DNA from 2 places in the Amycolatopsis sp. cmx-11-32 genome. Region 2 is predicted to be linked to the other one. Evidence: riboswitches for the same ligand, from Rfam matches in the RefSeq annotation. Region 2 holds a riboswitch; the other holds the start of a gene.
The links. Region 2 has a riboswitch for glycine ahead of gcvP (aminomethyl-transferring glycine dehydrogenase). Riboswitches for the same ligand answer to the same signal wherever they lie in the genome.

Region 1: linked by a shared signal. The riboswitch ahead of gcvP (aminomethyl-transferring glycine dehydrogenase) and the one ahead of gcvP (aminomethyl-transferring glycine dehydrogenase) in region 2 are both predicted to bind glycine.

What each region holds. Positions count from the first base shown of each region.
Region 1 covers NZ_JADNQN010000003.1:380,302-390,042, reverse strand. Annotated here, with positions in the region: gene gcvH (glycine cleavage system protein GcvH) at 53-436, shown strand; gene garA (glycogen accumulation regulator GarA) at 562-1,029, shown strand; gene ACM6LR_RS10670 (MerR family transcriptional regulator) at 1,026-1,787, shown strand; gene ACM6LR_RS10665 (bifunctional nuclease family protein) at 2,006-2,479, shown strand; gene ACM6LR_RS10660 (TetR/AcrR family transcriptional regulator) at 2,665-3,309, opposite strand; gene ACM6LR_RS10655 (MerR family transcriptional regulator) at 3,577-4,158, shown strand; glycine riboswitch at 4,205-4,301, shown strand; gene gcvP (aminomethyl-transferring glycine dehydrogenase) at 4,472-7,351, shown strand; gene ACM6LR_RS10645 (nuclear transport factor 2 family protein) at 7,355-7,717, opposite strand; gene ACM6LR_RS10640 (helix-turn-helix domain-containing protein) at 7,829-8,656, shown strand; gene ACM6LR_RS10635 (aldo/keto reductase) at 8,705-9,532, shown strand; gene ACM6LR_RS10630 (hypothetical protein) at 9,636-9,741, opposite strand, start outside.
Region 2 covers NZ_JADNQN010000012.1:1,173-10,913, reverse strand. Annotated here, with positions in the region: gene ACM6LR_RS29665 (glutamine synthetase family protein) at 1-1,190, shown strand, start outside; gene ACM6LR_RS29660 (gamma-glutamyl-gamma-aminobutyrate hydrolase family protein) at 1,171-1,884, shown strand; gene ACM6LR_RS29655 (aldehyde dehydrogenase family protein) at 1,881-3,245, shown strand; gene ACM6LR_RS29650 (3-oxoacyl-ACP reductase) at 3,246-4,013, shown strand; gene ACM6LR_RS29645 (hypothetical protein) at 4,216-4,578, shown strand; glycine riboswitch at 4,970-5,073, shown strand; gene gcvP (aminomethyl-transferring glycine dehydrogenase) at 5,117-7,948, shown strand; gene gcvT (glycine cleavage system aminomethyltransferase GcvT) at 7,957-9,048, shown strand; gene gcvH (glycine cleavage system protein GcvH) at 9,065-9,442, shown strand; gene glyA (serine hydroxymethyltransferase) at 9,444-9,741, shown strand, end outside.

The sequences.
Region 1 (9,741 bases), on a different contig from region 2:
GCGAAACTGCGCGCGTCGGTTTCGAGCGAGGGCGTCAGAAAGGGGAGCGGCGTTGTCCACTCCAGAAGAACTGCGTTACACCGAAGAGCACGAGTGGGTCTCCGTGCGCGACGGAGCGCTCGTGCGCGTGGGCATCACGGAGTACGCCCAGGACCAGCTCGGTGACGTGGTGTTCGTCGACCTGCCGGAGGTCGGCAAGCAGGTCGGCTCCGGCGACGCGTTCGGCGAGGTCGAATCGACCAAAAGCGTTTCCGAGCTGTTCGCCCCGCTCGACGGGGAGGTGGTCGCGGTCAACGACGCGGTGACCGAGTCGCCCGAGCTGATCAACAGCGACCCCTATGGTGAGGGCTGGCTGATCGAGCTCCGCCTCGACGACGCGAGTACGGTCGAATCCCTGCTCGAGGCCGAGGCGTACCAGGCCCTGATCAAGGAATAGCCGCTGGCCGCGGCCCTCCGGTCCGGGTAGGGGGAGCCGCGGACCGGAGATTCGATCAGACACGGTACGTTTGTCTTCTGCACGTTCTTGAGTAGTGGCAACACACATGCGTTAGGAGAGCTCAGGTGAGCACGAACGACGGGCCCGGCGTTCCCCCGGAGCAGTCTCCGGAGCGGACTTCTGTCTTCCGGGCCGACTTCCTGGCCGACGTCGAAGGCACTGAGGCTCCTCCGACAGCCGAGGCGCCCGTCCAGGGTGTGGACGCGCTGCCCGCGGGTTCCGCGCTGCTGGTCGTGAAGCGGGGCCCGAACGCGGGTTCGCGCTTCCTGCTGGACCGCGACACCACCAGTGCGGGACGGCACCCGGACAGCGACATCTTCCTCGACGACGTCACGGTTTCGCGGCGGCACGCCGAGTTCCGCCGTGAGGGTGGCGAGTTCGTCGTCATCGACGTGGGCAGCCTCAACGGCACCTACGTCAACCGCGAGCCGGTCGACCAGGCCGTCCTCGCCGGTGGCGACGAGGTGCAGATCGGCAAGTTCCGCCTGGTCTTCCTGACCGGTCCGGGTTCCGGGGGCCAGGGGGCACAGTGACGGCGGCCGGGCGGCCTGATCGGGATGCGTCGCAGCGCGATGGGTTGAGCATCGGGGCCGTGCTGGCACAACTGCGCGGTGACTTCCCCGATGTCACCATCTCCAAGATCCGGTTCCTCGAGGCGGAGGGTCTGGTCCAGCCGGGCCGGACCCCGTCGGGGTACCGGCAGTTCGCCCCGGCGGACGTGGAGCGGTTGCGATTCGTCCTGTCCGCCCAGCGGGATCACTACCTTCCACTGAAGGTCATCAAGGAACAGCTGGACGCGGCGGATCAGGGCGCCGCGCTCTCGGCGGAGGTGCCCAAGCCGCCGCGAAAACTCGTTTCGCTCGACGCCCCGGGGGAGAACGGCGGACTGCCGTCCCCCGGGGACTTCGAATGCGATCGCGAGATCAGGCTGACCGAGGAAGATCTGCTCCGCCAGGCCGGCATCGACGCCGCTACCCTGGCCGAGCTGCGGCAATACGGTCTGGTCCGCCCAGGCGTGGCGGGGTTCTTCGACCCCGACGCGGTCCTCGTGGCGAAGACCGTGAAAGCGATGACCGAATTCGGTATCGAGCCGAGACATCTGCGTGCCTTCCGGGCCGCGGCCGACCGCGAAGTCGGCCTGCTGGAGCAGATCGTGACCCCGGTGTATCGGCACCGTGACGAGGACGCCCAGGCGAGGGGCGACGAGGTCGTCCGCGAGCTCGCCGCACTGACCGTCGCGTTACATACGCTCTTGGTGAAGGCCGGAATACGGGCCGTCACGGGCGGCTGAGTGGTTACGGGGACCGGGAACCGTGGTGAGTCCACTTGTCAATGACTGAATGTTCGGCATCCAATGCCGTACCGTGAGAGTTGGTTTGCCACGAGCGAACCGGGAATGTCGGAGACAGCGAGCACAGCGCTCGGAAGACGGGTAGCGTCGGGATCGCCGTCGCTTGATCGTCGAGACAAGCGTTGCGGCCCGTGCGCACGAGAGGGAGGCGAAGCCCGATGAGCGAGATGCGCGTCGTCGGCGTGCGGGTGGAGCTGCCCGCGAATCAGCCGATCTTGTTGCTGCGGGAAACCGAGGGCGAGCGATACCTGCCGATCTGGATCGGCTCGGTCGAGGCCACCGCCATCGCGTTGGAGCAGCAGGGAGTCCGCCCGGCCCGTCCGCTGACACATGACCTGCTCAAGGAGGTCATCGGGGCGCTGGGCCGCGAGCTGGAACAGGTCGTCATCACCGACCTGAAGGAAGGCACGTTCTTCGCGGAACTGGTCTTCGACGGCGACATCCGGGTTTCGGCGCGGCCGAGTGACTCGGTGGCGCTGGCGTTGCGGGTGGGGGTTCCGATCCACGCCGTGGACGCGGTGCTGGAGGAAGCGGGTCTCATCATCCCCGACGAGCAGGAGGACGAGGTCGAGAAGTTCCGCGAGTTCCTCGACTCCGTCTCGCCGGAGGACTTCCGCGGCGCGGACACCTGACCCGTATCGCGAGATCTTGAACGAAGGGGCGGCGCCGGTAGCGCCGCCCCTTCTTCGTGCGTGCGGTGTTGAGCGCTGCCACGCCCCGGTCACGAGAGCTGAAGGGGACCATCCCTTCATCTCACGCGGTGAAGGGCGCTTTACCCGCATCGCATGCGGGGAAAGTCCCCTTCAGCTCCACGACCTCAGGCAGCGGTCGCCCGTGTGAACAGGTCCGCCAGTTCCCGCCCGTACCGTTCCAGGTCCAGCTTCGGGTCCGTCGCGAACTTCGCGGCGACGCCGTCGACGGCCTGAGCGATCGACAGGGCCATCACGTCCGGCGCGAAGTCGCCGAAAGCGCCTTCCTGCTGGCCTTGCCGCAGCTGACGCTCGAGCCGACCGGTGCGAAACTCCTCGACGATCGGCGCGGACATGAACCAGCCCTCGGTATCCGATCCGCTCGAAGCCATCTCGACCATGACCCGCACCAGTTCCGGGTACGACCCGAGGAACTCGATCTCCGCCTCGATGTAACCGCGCAGCAACCCGGCCCGGTCGGCCGTGCCCTGAATCCGCTCCTCGAGGAACTTGTCCTTCATCCCGGTCGCGGTGGTGACCACGGCCTGCATCAGGCCCGCCTTGTTGGTGAAGTGGTAGGAGATGATCCGGGTACTGGACAGCCCGGCGCGTTCCTTGATCTTCGCGAAGGTCGCCTTGTGGTAGCCGAGATCCGAGATCGTCGCGATGGTGGCGCCGACGATCTGGGCCCGTCTGGCGGCCTCGGTGACCGACAGTCCGAGCTCCGCCTGTACCGCGCTCGCGGCGGTTTCGGTGGAAGGAGTTACTTGCATGAGTAAAAAATAACACGGCTGAGTAAAAGTGGCAACGGTGCAGCCGAACGGGGGGCCACTCCCGGCAAGCCTCAAGAAGAGCTTGAGGTTGACCGCGCGTCGCGTTGACCGCTTTGCCGGACGCGCTTACCGTCAATGGAGGTAAGTCGCCAAGGTGTGATTCGGATGTCTGGGGCATCCGTCTTGACGGTTGACTCCGGTGCGGACTCACGTGGGTCCGCGCGGCTTTGTTCGCCGGCCGCCAGGTCGGGCGAGGGGAGGCATGGCGTGGTCGAGGCTGGTAGCCCTCAAGAGCCGCTCGTTCCGGTCGGAGACGGCGAGCAGGGTGAGCTGTTCCCCGACTCTTCCCTTCCGGACGAACTCGTCGGCTACCGCGGTCCCGCCGCCTGCCAGATCGCCGGGATCACCTACCGGCAGCTCGACTACTGGGCCCGTACGAAACTGGTCGCGCCGAGTATCCGCACGGCACACGGCTCCGGTTCGCAACGGCTGTACTCGTTCAAAGACATCCTCGTACTGAAGGTCGTCAAGCGCCTGCTGGACACCGGCGTCTCGCTGCAGAACATCCGGGTCGCCGTCGACCACCTGCGCCTGCGCGGTGTCCGTGACCTCGCCAGGGTCACCCTGTTCTCCGACGGAACCACCGTCTACGAGTGCACCTCACCCGAAGAGATCGTCGATTTACTGCAGGGCGGCCAGGGCGTTTTCGGCATCGCCGTCAGCGGCGCGATGCAGGAGATCAGCGGCACCATCCACGAATTCCAGGCCGAACGGGCCGACGGCGGCGTGATCGAAACCGTCACACCGGACGAGCTCACGCAGCGCCGTAACGCACGTCGTACCGGCTGATCATGAAGCCGCGCGAGCGGCAGGGTAGGCTCACTTTCGCGGTCGACGAATCCGCGCGGGAGAGATCGAGCCGATAACAGCTCGGCGCCGAAGGAGCAAGTCCTCCCCGGAACCTCTCAGGCACCCTGGACCGCGCGGACTAGACGCCTCTGGAAAGTGAGTCGTCAGGTCACCACCTGGCGGCTCCGCCGACGGTGCAAGCCCGACTCAACCCACGGGCGAAACTCTCAGGCGCCCCCACGGGGGTACGGACAGAGTGGGGAGGGCCAGGACAATCCGTCCCGGCCCCACCCCGCGTCTTGGGAGGTCCCCGATGGAGCCTGTTTCACTGGCCGCTCTCGAATGCGGATCGCCCTTCGCGGACCGGCACATCGGCCCCGGTGCCGAAGAACTCACGCGCATCCTCGACATCGTCGGCGTTTCGTCGCTCGACGAACTGGCCGAGCGGGCCGTCCCAGCTTCGCTGCGGGAGTCCGCGACACCGCCGGACCTGCCGCCGCCCGCCACCGAGACCGGCGCGCTCGCCGAACTCCGCGCGCTGGCCGCGCGCAACCGGCCGATGGTCCAGATGATCGGCCTCGGCTACCACGACACCGTGACCCCGCCGGTGATCCGCCGCAACGTGCTGGAGAGCCCGGCCTGGTACACCGCCTACACGCCGTATCAGCCGGAGATCTCGCAGGGCCGTCTCGAAGCGCTGCTCAACTTCCAGACCATGGTCGCCGACCTGACCGGCCTGCCGATCGCCAACGCGTCCATGCTGGACGAGGCGACCGCGGCGGCGGAGGGGATGACCTTGGTCCGCCGCGCCGGAAAGTCGAAGTCGAACCGGTTCGTCGTCGACGAGGACACTCTGCCCCAGACGATCGAGGTCCTGCGCACCCGCGCCGAACCGCTCGGTATCGAGCTGGTGACCGCCGACCTGTCCCAGGGCATCACCGGACTCGGCCTCGGTGGCGACTTCTTCGGGGTGCTGCTGTCCTATCCCGGCGCGTCCGGCGTCGTCCGCGAATGGGACCACACCATCGCCGAGGCCAAGGCACTGGGCGCGGCCGTGGTGATGGCGGCGGATCCGCTGGCCTTGACCCTGCTGCGGTCGCCGGGTGAGCTCGGCGCCGATGTCACGGTCGGGTCGACGCAGCGGTTCGGTGTGCCGATGGGTTTCGGCGGCCCGCACGCCGCGTACCTCGCCGTGCGGCGAGGGCTCGAACGGCAGCTGCCCGGACGGCTCGTCGGGGTGTCGAAGGACGCCGACGGCACCCCCGCGTACCGGCTCGCGCTGCAGACCCGCGAGCAGCACATCCGCCGCGAGAAGGCCACGAGCAACATCTGCACCGCGCAGGTGCTCCTGGCGGTCATCGCGTCGATGTACGCGGTGTACCACGGTCCCGAAGGACTCCGTGCCATCGCGAACCGCGCGCACCGGATGGCCACCGTGCTCGCGGCCGGGCTCGCCGAGAGCGATGTGGACGTCGTGCACTGCGAGTTCTTCGACACCGTCATGGTCGCGGTTCCGGGCCGCGCCGCCGGAGTCGTCGCCACCGCACGGGACCTGGGCGTCAACCTCCGGCTCGCCGACGCGGACCACGTCGCCGTCGCCTGTGACGAGACGACAACTCGTGAGCACCTTTCCCTGGTGTGGAAGGCGTTCGGCGTCGCGGTGTCCGATGTGGACTCACTCGACGCGGACACCGCCGACGGTTTTCCGCCGGACCTGCGCCGTACCAGCGAATACCTGACGCATCCCGTCTTCCACGCATACCGCTCGGAAACCGCGTTGCTGCGGTATCTGCGGGCACTGTCGGACAAAGACGTCGCGCTCGATCGCAGCATGATTCCGCTCGGCTCCTGCACGATGAAACTCAACGCCACGGCCGAAATGGAGCCGATCACCTGGCCGGAGTTCGCCGGGCTGCACCCGTTCGCGCCCGCCGAGGACGCGGCAGGATCACTGTCCATCGTCAAGGATTTGGAGCACTGGCTGGCCGGGATCACCGGCTACGACGCGGTTTCCCTGCAGCCGAACGCCGGCAGTCAGGGCGAGTTCGCCGGTCTGCTGGCGATCCGTGCCTACCACCGCGAGCGCGGGAACGTGGCGCGCGACGTCTGCCTGATCCCGTCGAGCGCGCACGGGACGAACGCGGCCAGCGCGGTGATGGCCGGAATGCGCGTGGTCGTCGTGAACTGCGACGACGAGGGCAACATCGACGTCGGCCACCTCAAGTCCACAGTGGACGAGCACGCCGACGACCTGGCCGCGATCATGATCACTTACCCGTCGACACATGGGGTTTACGAGGACACCGTCCGTGAGGTCTGCGCGCTGGTGCACGACGCGGGTGGCCAGGTGTACGTCGACGGGGCGAACCTGAACGCGCTGATCGGTGTCGCGCAGTACGGCCGGTTCGGTGCCGACGTCTCGCATCTCAACCTGCACAAGACCTTCTGCATCCCGCACGGCGGCGGCGGTCCCGGCATCGGGCCGATCGGCGTCCGGGCGCACCTGGCACCGTACCTGCCGAACCACCCCCTGCAACCGGACGCCGGCCCGGCCACCGGTGTCGGTCCGATCAGCGCCGCGCCGTGGGGCAGCGCGTCGATCCTGCCGATCTCCTGGGCCTACATCCGGATGATGGGCGCCGAAGGCCTCAGGCGTGCGACCCTGACCGCGGTCGCGAACGCCAACTACGTCGCCAAGCGCCTCGCCGAGCACTATCCGGTGCTCTACTTCGGACACGAGGGACTCGTGGCGCACGAATGCATCCTCGATCTCCGCGCGCTCACCAAGCGGACCGGCGTGACCGTCGATGATGTCGCCAAGCGGCTCGCCGACTACGGGCTTCACGCGCCGACGATGTCCTTCCCGGTCGCGGGCACGCTGATGGTGGAGCCCACCGAGAGCGAGGATCTAGGTGAACTCGACCGGTTCTGCGACGCGATGATCGCGATCCGCGGCGAGATCGACCAGGTCGCCGCGGGGGAGTGGCCGGTGGCCGAAAGCCCGCTGCGCAACGCACCGCACACCGCGCGCTGCCTCGCCGGGGAGTGGGATCGCCCGTACAGCAGGGAGATCGCGGTCTTCCCCGCCGGTTTCACCGCCGCGAAGATCTGGCCACCGGTGCGGCGGATCGACGGGGCCGCGGGTGACCGCGACCTCGTCTGCTCCTGTCCGCCGCCGGAGGCCTTCGCCTGATCGTCAGCCGGGCATCTTGTCCAGAAAGCCCAGCACCTGCTTGATCCGGCCGTCCTCGACGGTGATGACGTCGAAGCCGATCGCCAGGGGCTCCTCCGCCCCCTCCGGGCCGAGGTGCCACTGGAACCGCGCGATGTCGTGGTGCGCGTCGGGGGTCGACGGCAGGCTGAACCTCAAACCCGCGAACTGGGCCTGCGCACCGGCGATGAACCCGTCGACGCCGTCGTGCCCGGTGACCGCGCCCAGCGGGTCGGTGTAGGCGGTGTCCTCGGTGAACACTTCGGCGATGAGCGCGCGGCGCTTGTCCTCGTCGGTCTCGTTCCACACGGCGATGTACTGCTCGGTGACGCGCTGGATCTCCGACATGGTGCCTTCTCTCGTTGGTGGGTAACCGATGTCGCAACTCTGACCGGTGCGGGTGGGGCACGTCGATTACGTGCGAGGTAATGGCGGCCCGGCACCCTTGGCCGTAGGTTCGTGATCGTGACGACCACCTTGACGGCGGGCCGCGCCGGCCGCCCTGTCGGCGAACTCCTGCGGGAATGGCGCGATCGCCGCCGGATCAGCCAGCTCGACCTCGCCATCTCCGCGGAGATCTCGACCAGGCACCTGAGCTTCGTGGAGACCGGGCGGTCCAAGCCCAGCCGCGACATGGTGCTGCGGCTGGGAGAACACCTGGAGGTCCCCTTGCGGGAACGTAACCGGCTGCTCCTGGCGGCGGGCTACGCGCCCGCCTACCCGGAGAGCGGTCTCGGCGACCCGGAACTGGTGGCGGTCCGCCAGGCGGTCCGGCAGCTGATGTCCAGTCACGAGCCCTACCCCGCGGTTGTCGTCGACCGGGGGTGGAACCTGGTCGACGCCAACGCGAGCGTGTCGATCATGACCGATCTGGTCTCGCCGACCTTGATGACACCGCCGGTCAACGTGCTCCGGCTGACCCTGCACCCGGAGGGGATGGCGCCGTACGTGCTGAATCTGGGGGAGTGGCGCGCACACCTGCTCGGCAGGCTGCGGCGCCAGGTGACCCAGACGGCCGATCCGGTCCTGACGGAGCTGCTGGAGGAACTGCTCACCTATCCGTGTGATGATCCCGTGCCCGAGGTGGAGGTCCCCGGCCCGGGTGACATCTTCGTCCCGCTGCGGCTACGGCACGACGGGGTGGATCTCACCTTCTTCGGCACGGTCTCCACCTTCGGGACGCCGCTGGACATCACGGTCGCCGAGCTCGTGATCGAGTCGTTCTTCCCAGCCGACACGGCCACGGCGGAGTATCTGCGCGCGTACGCCCGGCGCGGGGTGGAATGATGCGGGGCAGGAAACCCCGCCGCACACCCCAGTGAGGATTTTTCTTCCATGGCCGTGCCTTCCGTCGTCCTGAACAACGAGGTAGCCATCCCCCAACTCGGTTTCGGCGTCTGGCAGGTGCCCTCGGGCGACACGGCCAAGGTCGTCCGGACCGCGATCGAGGCCGGGTACCGCAGTATCGACACCGCCGCGTCGTACCGGAACGAAGCAGGCGTCGGTGCGGCGATCCGCTCCGCGGGTGTGCCTCGCGACGAACTGTTCATCACCACCAAACTGCCGAACCCCGGCCACGGCTACGACGCGGCGCTGCGCGCGTTCGACGCCAGCCTGGCCGAGCTGGGCCTGGACCGGGTCGACCTGTACCTGATCCACTGGCCGATGCCGACCCGCGGCAAGTACGTCGAAACCTGGCGGGCGCTGGAAAAGCTCTACGCCGACGGCCGGGTGCGGGCCATCGGGGTGTCGAACTTCCACCCCCCGCACCTCGAACGGCTGTTCGACGAGTCGGGGATCGTGCCCGCCGTCAACCAGATCGAGCTGCATCCCCGCCTGCAGCAGAAGGCGTTGCGGGAGTTCCACGCCGAGCACGGCATCGTCACCGAGGCGTGGAGCCCGCTCGCGCAGGGATCGCTGCTCTCGGATCCGACCCTGAACGCGCTCGCGGCCAAGTACGGCAAGAGCCCGGCGCAGCTGGTGTTGCGCTGGCACTTGCAGCTCGGCACGGTGGCCATCCCGAAATCCGTGACCCCGTCCCGGATCCGCGAGAACTTCGACGTCTTCGACTTCGAACTCGCCGAGGACGACCTCGCCGCGCTCGCCGAGTTCGACGACGGGACACGCACCGGCCCGGACCCGGACACCTTCGACCTCGTCTAGGAGCTGAAGGGGACTTTCCCCGCATCTCACGCGGCGAAGGGCGCTTTCCTCCCATGACATGCGGGGAAAGCGCCCTTCAGCTCACGCGAGGAAACGGTGGGGCTTAGGTGGCCTTGATGCCCGCGGCGGCGAAGTCGGCCTGCTGGGCTGGCTGCTGCAGGAACTGCCGGAACGTCTGCGAGGCGCGCATCTGGACCTCGTCGATGCTC
Region 2 (9,741 bases):
ACTACCTGCTCGCGGTCGACGTCGACATGAACACCGTCGACGGCTACGAGATGTCGTCCTGGGAGACCGGCTACGGCGACTTCGTCATGCGCCCGGACTTCGAGACGCTGCGCCTGCTCCCGTGGCAGGAGGGCACCGCGCTCGTCCTCGCCGACCTCGAACGGGTGCAAGGCGGTGCCGTGGCCCCCTCGCCCCGGCAGATCCTGCGCGGGCAACTCGACCGGCTGGCCGCGCAGGATCTCGGCGCGTACGTTGGCACCGAACTGGAGTTCATCGTCTTCGACGACACCTTCGAGTCGGCCTGGGACAAGCGCTACCAGGGCCTTCGCCCGGCCAACCAGTACAACGTCGACTACTCGATGCTCGGCACCTCGCGGATCGAACCGCTGCTGCGCCGGATCCGCAACGACATGAGCGGCGCCGGGCTGTACGTCGAATCGGCCAAGGGCGAGTGCAACCCCGGCCAGCACGAGATCGCGTTCCGCTACGCCGAGGCCCTGGTCACCTGCGACAACCACAGCGTCTACAAGACCGGGTCCAAGGAGATCGCCGCGCAGGAGGGCAAGAGCCTCACGTTCATGGCGAAGTACGACGAACGTGAGGGCAACTCCTGCCACATCCACCTCAGCCTGCGCTCCACCGCGGGTGAGGCCGTGCTGGCCGGCGACGGCCCCGGCGGGTTCTCGCCGCTGATGGAGCACTTCCTCGCCGGTCAGCTCGCCGGACTACGGGAGTTGACCTATTTCCTCGCGCCGAACATCAACTCCTACAAGCGCTTCGTCCCCGGCAGCTTCGCGCCGACGGCGGTCGCGTGGGGCACCGACAACCGCACGTGCGCGCTCCGCGTCGTCGGGCACGGGGACTCGCTCCGCACCGAGAACCGGGTTCCCGGCGGCGACGTGAACCCGTATCTCGCGGTGTCCGCGCTGATCGCCGCCGGGTTGCACGGTATCGAGAACGAACTCAAGCTGGAGCCGGAGTTCCAGGGCAACGCCTATGGCTCCGACAAGCCGACCGTGCCGACGACGTTGCGGGAGGCCGCGGCGCTGCTCGACCAGAGCGAACTCGCCAGGTCCGCGTTCGGGGACGAGGTCGTCGACCACTACCTCAACGCGGCGAAGGTCGAACTCACCGCGTACGACGCCGCCGTCACCGACTGGGAGAGGATCCGTGGCTTCGAACGTCTCTGAGCCCTTGATCGGGCTCACCTGCTACCTGGAGCCCGCGAAGTTCCTGGTGTGGGAGACCGAAGCGGCCTTGCTGCACCGTGTGTACGTGGACGGCGTCGCCGCGGCGGGCGGGATCCCGGTGCTGCTGCCGCCGGTGAGCGACGCGCACGACAGGCTGGTGTCCGCTGTGGACGGTCTCGTGCTGGTCGGCGGCGCCGACATCGAACCGGCGCGCTACGGCCAGGAGCAGCGTCCGACGACCTACGTCCGGCCGAACCGGGACGCGTTCGAATTCGGCCTGCTGCGGTCCGCTTTGGACAGTGGCAAACCGGTGCTCGGCGTGTGCCGGGGGCTGCAGGTGCTCAGCGTCGCGCTCGGCGGGACGCTCGCCCAGCATCTTCCGGACACTTTGGACAGTGCGGATCACCAGCCCGCGCCCGCGACCTTCGGCACCACTACGGTGACCCTTGCCGAGGGCAGCCGGGCCGCGTCGATCCTCGGCACCGAGACCAAGGTGCCGTGTTATCACCACCAGGCCATCGACCAGCTCGGTGACGGGCTGGTGCCGGTCGGCTGGGCCGCCGACGGGACCATCGAGGCGGCGGAACTGCCCGGCGACGGGTTCGTGCTCGGCGTCCAATGGCATCCCGAACAGAATCCCGACGACATCAGGCTTTTCGAGGCATTGGTGACAGCTGCGAAGGAGCGGGCATGACCACGTTCGAGGTGATCAACCCCGCCACCGAAGAGGTGGTGAGGTCGGTTGGCCTGACCTCGGCCGAGGAGACCGACGCGGCGATCGCCCGCGCACAGGCGGCGTTCCCCGCCTGGCGGGCGGTGGCCCCCGGCGACCGGGCGCGGCTGTTGCGCCGCTTCGCCGACGCCGTCGACGCCGATATCGAGAACCTCGCCCAGCTGGAGGTCGTCAACGCGGGCCACACGATCGGCAACGCGCGCTGGGAGGCAGGCAACGTCCGCGACGTGCTGACGTACTACTCGGCGTCACCGGAACGCTTGAGCGGCAAGCAGATCCCGGTGCCCGGCGGGGTGAACATGACGTTCCACGAGCCGCTCGGCGTGGTCGGGGTGATCGTGCCGTGGAACTTCCCGATGCCCATCGCGGGCTGGGGTTTCGCGCCCGCGCTCGCCGCCGGGAACACCGTCGTGCTCAAGCCCGCCGAACTCACCCCGCTGACCGCGATCCGCCTCGGTGAGCTCGCCCGCGAGGCGGGTATCCCCGAGGACGTCTTCCAGGTGCTCCCCGGCAAGGGGTCCGTGGTGGGACAACGGTTCGTGGACCACCCGGCGGTGCGGAAGGTGGTGTTCACCGGCTCCACCGCGGTTGGCAAGCAGATCATGGCCGGCTGCGCCGCGCGGGTGAAGCGGGTGACGCTGGAACTCGGCGGCAAGAACGCGAACATCGTGTTCGCCGACGCCGACCTGGAGAAGGCCGCGGCCACGGCGCCGTACGGCGTGTTCGACAACGCCGGGCAGGACTGCTGCGCGCGATCCCTGATCCTGGTGCAGGCGAACGTGTACGACCGGTTCATGGAACTGCTGGAACCCGCCGTGAACGGCGTCGTCGTCGGGGATCCTCGCCTGGAGGTGACCGAGATGGGACCGCTGATCTCGGCCGGGCACCACGCGAAGGTGTCGTCCTATGTGGACGACGCCGCGCCGGTCGCCTTCCGGGGCAACGCTCCCGTCGGACCCGGGTACTGGTTCCCGCCGACCGTCGTCACCCCGCCCGACCTGCGGCATCCGCTGGCCTCGGACGAGATCTTCGGCCCGGTCGTCGCGGTGATCCCGTTCGCCGGGGAGGCGGACGCGGTGACCATGGCCAACGACACCGAGTACGGCCTGTCCGGCTCGATCTGGACGCGTGACGTCGGCCGCGCCTTCCGCGTCGCGCGCGGTGTCGAGGCCGGGAACCTGTCGGTGAACTCGCACTCGTCCGTGCGCTACTGGACGCCGTTCGGCGGGTTCAAGCAGTCCGGGCTGGGCCGCGAGCTCGGGCCGGACGCTGTCGACGCCTTCACCGAGACCAAGAATGTATTCATCAGCACGGAGGACTAGATGGTGCAGCGTTTCGAGGGCCGCGTCGCGGTCATCACCGGCGGCAGCAGCGGCATCGGTCTTGCCACCGCTCGGCGGCTGGCGAGCGAGGGCGCGAAGGTCGTCATCGCCGACATCTCCGCCGAGGCGGGCAAGGCCGCGGCCGGCGAGGTCGGCGGCCTGTTCGTGCAGGCCGACGTCACCGACGCCGAGCAGGTCGAGGCCCTGTTCCAGACCACCGTGGACACCTTCGGCTCGGTCGACGTCGCGTTCAACAACGCCGGCATCTCCCCGCCCGAGGACGACTCGATCCTCACCACGGGCATCGACGCGTGGGAGAAGGTGCAGAAGGTCAACCTGACCTCGGTGTACCTGTGCTGCAAGGCGGTGCTGCCGCATATGCAGCGGCGGGGGAAGGGCTCGATCATCAACACCGCGTCGTTCGTCGCCGTGATGGGCGCGGCGACGTCGCAGATCTCCTACACCGCGTCCAAGGGCGGGGTACTGGCGATGAGCCGGGAACTGGGCGTGCAGTTCGCGCGGGAGAACATCCGGGTCAACGCGCTGTGCCCGGGGCCGGTGAACACGCCGCTGCTGAAGGAACTGTTCGCGAAGGACCCCGAGCGGGCCGCGCGGCGGCTGGTGCACGTTCCGGTCGGCCGGTTCGCGGAGCCGGAGGAGATCGCGGGCGCGGTCGCGTTCCTGGCGAGTGACGACGCTTCGTTCATCACGGCTTCGCAGTTCCTGGTGGACGGCGGCATCGCGGGGGCCTACGTCACCCCCCTGTGAGGTTTGCCCAGGTCCGTGAAGGCCTCCTTGAGGGACCCAGAGTCCCTCAAGGAGGCCTTCACGGACCTGTTCACTCCCTGCCGCCGTCACTCGTCCCGGTGGCTGGGATGGCATACCCTTGACCTGCGCGGTAGTTCTGGGACGCGGAGCCGCCTGGTTTCGCGATCCGAGAAGCGCGGAGGCCCCCAGGATGACCCGGCAGATGAGCACCGCCATGCGCGACTGCATCGACCTGTGCAGCGAGTGCCACGTCAGGTGCGAGGAGATGATGACGCGCTGCATGGAGGTCGGCGGCGCCAAGCTCGGGATGATGATGGTGACCTGCGCCGACATGTCCCGCATGAGCGCCGACATGATGATGCGCTGTTCGGCCATGATCGCCGACCTCGAAATGATGCGCATGTGCGCGAAGACGTGCGGCCTCGCCTCCCAGATGATGCGCATGTGCGCCCAGGAGTGCGCCAAGACCGGCGACCCGGAACTCGCCGAAGCCGCCGGCATGATGACGCGCTGCGCCGAGCTCTGCGGCACCATCACCGCCGAAATGATGATGGAGACCGCCTAGAGCGTGTCTCCCGAACTGAGGTTGGCAGGTTGGGTGAGGACAGGCGCGCGCGTTTCTTGTCGGCCGGAGGCCTCGGTTTTGCGGAGGTGGGCCGCTGATCTGGCTGAGTGGGTGACCAGCGGATGCCGGGGCCCGGCTGCGGAAATCCGAAAGCGCGCTTTGAGAGACGCCGCCTAGCCACGACCCGGCGGCCGGGCACGACGGGTGTCCGGCCGAACGGGGGAAGTGACGTGTCCGGCCAGAAGTAGACGCGCGTCGAACGCGCCAGGTACGGTGTGCGCACAACTGCAGACAGGGCCGTTGAGCTGGAGCGGGAGAGCCCCCACGAAGGTGGTGGGGCACCGAAGGAGCAAACTCCCCGGAATCTCTCAGGTACCCACTACCGCTTCCGCGAGGCCACTCTGGAAAGCAGGCGCGCAAGTGCGCCTCACCCAAGGTGAAAGCCGTCCCCTCACGGGCGGTGAAACTCTCAGGTGCCATGACAGAGGGGGAGTTCCCAGCGCACCGGTCTATCCGGCGCCTGACCCAAGGAGCTCCCTTGACCAGTACGTCCTTCGGCGACCGGCACATCGGCCCCTCGGAGTCCGAGCAGGCCAAGATGCTCGCCGAGGTCGGCTACGGCAGCCTCGACGCCTTGATGCGGGCCGCCGTGCCGTCCGCGATCCGGATCACCCGTGACCTCGAGCTTCCCCCCGCCGCGTCCGAAGAGAGCGCCATCGCCGAGCTTCGCGCGCTTGCCGCGCTCAACAAGCCGATGACGCAGATGATCGGCCTCGGCTTCCACGACACGGTCACCCCGGCGGTCATCCGCCGCAACGTGCTGGAGAACCCGGCCTGGTACACGGCGTACACGCCCTACCAGCCGGAGATCTCGCAGGGCCGCCTCGAAGCCCTCCTCAACTTCCAGACCATGGTTTCCGAGCTGGCCGGTCTCGCCACCGCGAACGCCTCCCTGCTCGACGAGTCCACCGCCGTCGCCGAGGCCGTCATGCTGATGCGCCGCGTGTCGAAGTCCAAGACGAACAAGGTCGTCCTCGACGCCGAGTGTCTGCCGCAGACCATCGCGGTCGTGCGCACCCGCGCCGAGGCGATGGGCATCGAGGTCGAGGTCCGCGACCTGCTCACCGGCCTGCCGGAGGAGTTCTTCGGCGTCGTCGTCCAGTACCCCGGTGCTTCCGGCGTGCTGCGCGGCGCGGGCTTCTACTCCGCCATCTCCGAGACCGCGAAGGCCGCCGGAGCGCTGTACACCGTCGCCGCCGACCTGCTCGCCCTCACGCTGGTCACCGCGCCAGGTGAGTTCGGCGCGGACATCGCCGCCGGTTCCACCCAGCGCTTCGGCGTCCCGCTCGGCTATGGCGGCCCGCACGCCGGGTACATGGCCGTCCGCGCCGGGCTCGAGCGTTCGCTGCCGGGCCGTCTCGTCGGTGTCTCGGTCGACGCCGACGGCAACCTCGCGTACCGCCTCGCCCTCCAGACCCGCGAGCAGCACATCCGCCGCGAGAAGGCGACCTCCAACATCTGCACCGCGCAGGTCCTGCCCGCCGTGCTCGCCGCGATGTACGCGGTCTACCACGGTCCGGACGGCCTCAAGCGCATCGCGACCCGCGTCCACGAACTCGCCGGCGGTCTGGCGGACGCCCTGCGCGCCGGGGGCGTCGAGGTCGTCCACGAGGGCTTCTTCGACACCGTCCTCGCCCGCATGCCCGGACAGGCCGAAGCGGTCGTCGCGGTCGCGCGCGAGAACGGGATCAACCTCGGCCCGGTCGACGCCGACCACGTCCGCGTCGCCGTCGACGAGGTCACCACGCCCGCGATCATCGCCAAGGTGCTCAACGCCTTCGGTATCGACACCGCGGCTACCGAGGCCCAGGCGCTGCCCGCGGGCCTGCACCGCGAGAGCGAGTACCTCACCCACGAGGTCTTCCACTCCCATCGCTCCGAGACCGCGATGCTGCGCTACCTGCGCAGCCTGTCCGACTTGGACTACGCGCTCGACCGCGGCATGATCCCGCTCGGCTCCTGCACGATGAAGCTCAACGCCACCACCGAGATGGAGCCGATCAGCTGGCGTGAGTTCGCGGGTATCCACCCGTTCGCCCCGGTCGAGGACGCCGAGGGCTACCACGTCCTGGTCGAGCAGCTGTCGAGCTGGCTGGCCGAGGTCACCGGCTACGACAAGGTGTCGCTGCAGCCGAACGCCGGTAGCCAGGGCGAACTCGCCGGACTGCTCGCGATCCGCGCGTACCACCAAGCGAACGGTCAGCAGGAACGCGAGGTCTGCCTGATCCCGTCGTCCGCGCACGGCACGAACGCGGCCTCAGCGGTCATGGCCGGGATGCGCGTCGTCGTGGTCAAGTGCACCGACGAGGGCAACGTCGACCTCGAAGACCTGCGCGCCAAGGCCGAGGCCAACCGCGACACGCTCTCCGCGATCATGGTCACCTATCCGTCCACACACGGTGTCTACGAGCACGGCATCGACGAGCTGGCCAAGATCGTCCACGACGCGGGCGGCCAGGTCTACGTCGACGGCGCGAACCTCAACGCCCTGCTGGGCCTGGCGAAGCCGGGCGAGTTCGGCGGCGACGTCTCGCACCTGAACCTGCACAAGACCTTCTGCATCCCGCACGGTGGCGGCGGCCCCGGCGTCGGCCCGGTCGCGGTGCGCGCGCACCTCGCGCCGTACCTGCCGAACCACCCGCTGCTGGAGAAGGCCGGTCCGTCGACCGGCGTCGGCCCGATCAGCGCCGCCCCGTACGGCTCGGCGTCGATTCTGCCGATCTCGTGGGCGTACGTCCGGATGATGGGCGCAGCTGGATTGACACTTGCGACTAGCGCGGCCGTTCTCGCCGCGAACTACGTGGCCAAGCGCCTCAACCAGCACTATCCGGTGCTCTACACCGGCCAGGACGGCCTGGTCGCGCACGAGTGCATCCTCGATCTGCGCGGACTCACCAAGGAGACCGGCGTTTCCGTGGACGACGTCGCGAAGCGCCTGATCGACTACGGCTTCCACGCCCCGACCATGTCGTTCCCGGTCGCGGGCACGCTGATGGTCGAGCCGACCGAATCCGAGGACCTCGGCGAGATCGACCGCTTCATCGAGGCGATGATCGCCATCCGCGCGGAGATCGACGCCGTCGCGCGGGGCCGTTGGACCGCGGACAACAGCCCGCTGCGCAACGCTCCGCACACCGCGGAAACCCTGGTCGGCGATTGGGACCTGCCGTACGACCGCGAACTCGCGGTGTACCCCGCCGGGGTGAACCGCAAGGCCAAGTACTGGCCCCCGGTGCGCCGCATCGACGGTGCGCGCGGGGACCGTAACCTCGTCTGCTCCTGCCCGCCGCTCAACGCCTACGAGAACTGAGGCACTTGATGTCGAAAGAGACGTCCCTGCACGGGGTCCACAAAGGACTGGGTGCGCTGTTCACCGACTTCGCGGGCTGGTCGATGCCGATCCGCTATTCCAGCGAACTGGCGGAGCACAAGGCGGTCCGCGAGACCGCGGGCCTGTTCGACCTCTCCCATATGGCCGAAATCGAGGTGACCGGTGGGCAAGCCGCCGAGGTCCTCGACTTCGCGCTGGTCGGCAACCTGTCCGGCGTCAAGCCGGGCCGGGCGCGCTACACGATGATCTGCGATGCAGGAGGCGGCGTACTCGACGACCTGGTCGTCTACCGCCTCGCCGACGAGAAGTTCCTGGTCGTTGCCAACGCGGGTAACGCTTCCGTCGTCGCCGAAGCGCTGGCAGAGCGGGCTTCCGGCTTCGACGCCGTCGTCGACGACAAGTCCGAGGACGTCGCGCTGATCGCCGTCCAGGGCCCGAAGGCCGTCGAGATCCTGGGCGCCGTCACCGACGCCGACCTCGGCGCGCTCAAGTACTACGCGAGCGTCCCGGCCGTCGTGAAGGGTCACGACGTCCTGCTCGCCCGCACCGGTTACACCGGCGAGGACGGCTTCGAGCTGTACGTCCCGGCCGGTGAGGCCCCCGCCGTCTGGCGCATCCTCACCGAGGCCGGGGAGCCGCACGGCCTGCTCCCGGCGGGTCTCGCCTGTCGTGACACACTGCGCCTCGAAGCCGGAATGCCGTTGTACGGCAACGAACTCAGCCTCCGGTTGAGCCCGTTCGAAGCCGGTCTCGGCCGTGTCGTCAAGTTCGAGAAGCCCGGCGACTTCGTCGGCAAGGCCGCGCTGGAGGAACTGTCCAAAAAGGACGTTCGCCGCGTGCGCGTCGGGCTCAAGGGCTCCGGCCGCCGCGCCCCGCGCCACGGCTACACAGTCCTGTCCGGCGAGACCGAGATCGGTGAGGTCACCAGCGGTGCCCTCTCGCCGACCCTGGGCTACCCGATCGCCATGGCGTACGTGGACCGGGAGCACTCCGAGCCCGGCACCGAGCTTTCCGTCGACATCCGGGGCCGCGTCGAGCCCGTCGAGGTCGTCGCCCTGCCCTTCTACTCTCGCGCCTGAAAGGCCCCTTCTCATCATGAGCATCCCCCAGGACCTGAAGTACACGAAGGAACACGAGTGGCTGAACGTCGTCGACGGCGTCGCCACCGTGGGCATCACCGCCTTCGCCGCCGAGTCGCTCGGTGACATCGTGTTCGTCCAGCTTCCCTCGGTCGGTGACACCGTCTCCGCCGGCGAGGTGTTCGGCGAGGTCGAGTCGACCAAGTCCGTCAGCGAGCTGTACGCGCCTGTGGACGGCGAGGTCGTCGAGGTGAACGGGGCCACAACGGACACCCCCGAGTTGATCAACTCGGACCCGTACGCCGAAGGATGGCTCCTGAAGGTGCGTCTGTCCGGCGACGTGCCCGCCCTGCTCGATGCCCAGGCCTACGCCGTGCTCACCCAGGAGAGCTGAAATGGGAGACACTTCTTTGTTCAACGCAGCCCTGTCCGAAGTGGACCCCGAGGTCGCCGCGGCCGTCGCCGCCGAACTCGACCGGCAGCAGTCGACCCTGGAAATGATCGCTTCGGAGAACTTCGCCCCGGTTAGCGTGCTCGAGGCGCAGGGTTCCGTGCTGACCAACAAGTACGCCGAGGGCTACCCCGGCCGCCGCTACTACGGTGGTTGCGAGCACGTCGACGTCATCGAGCAGCTGGCGATCGACCGCGCGAAGGCCCTCTTCGGCGCCGAGCACGCCAACGTCCAGCCGCACT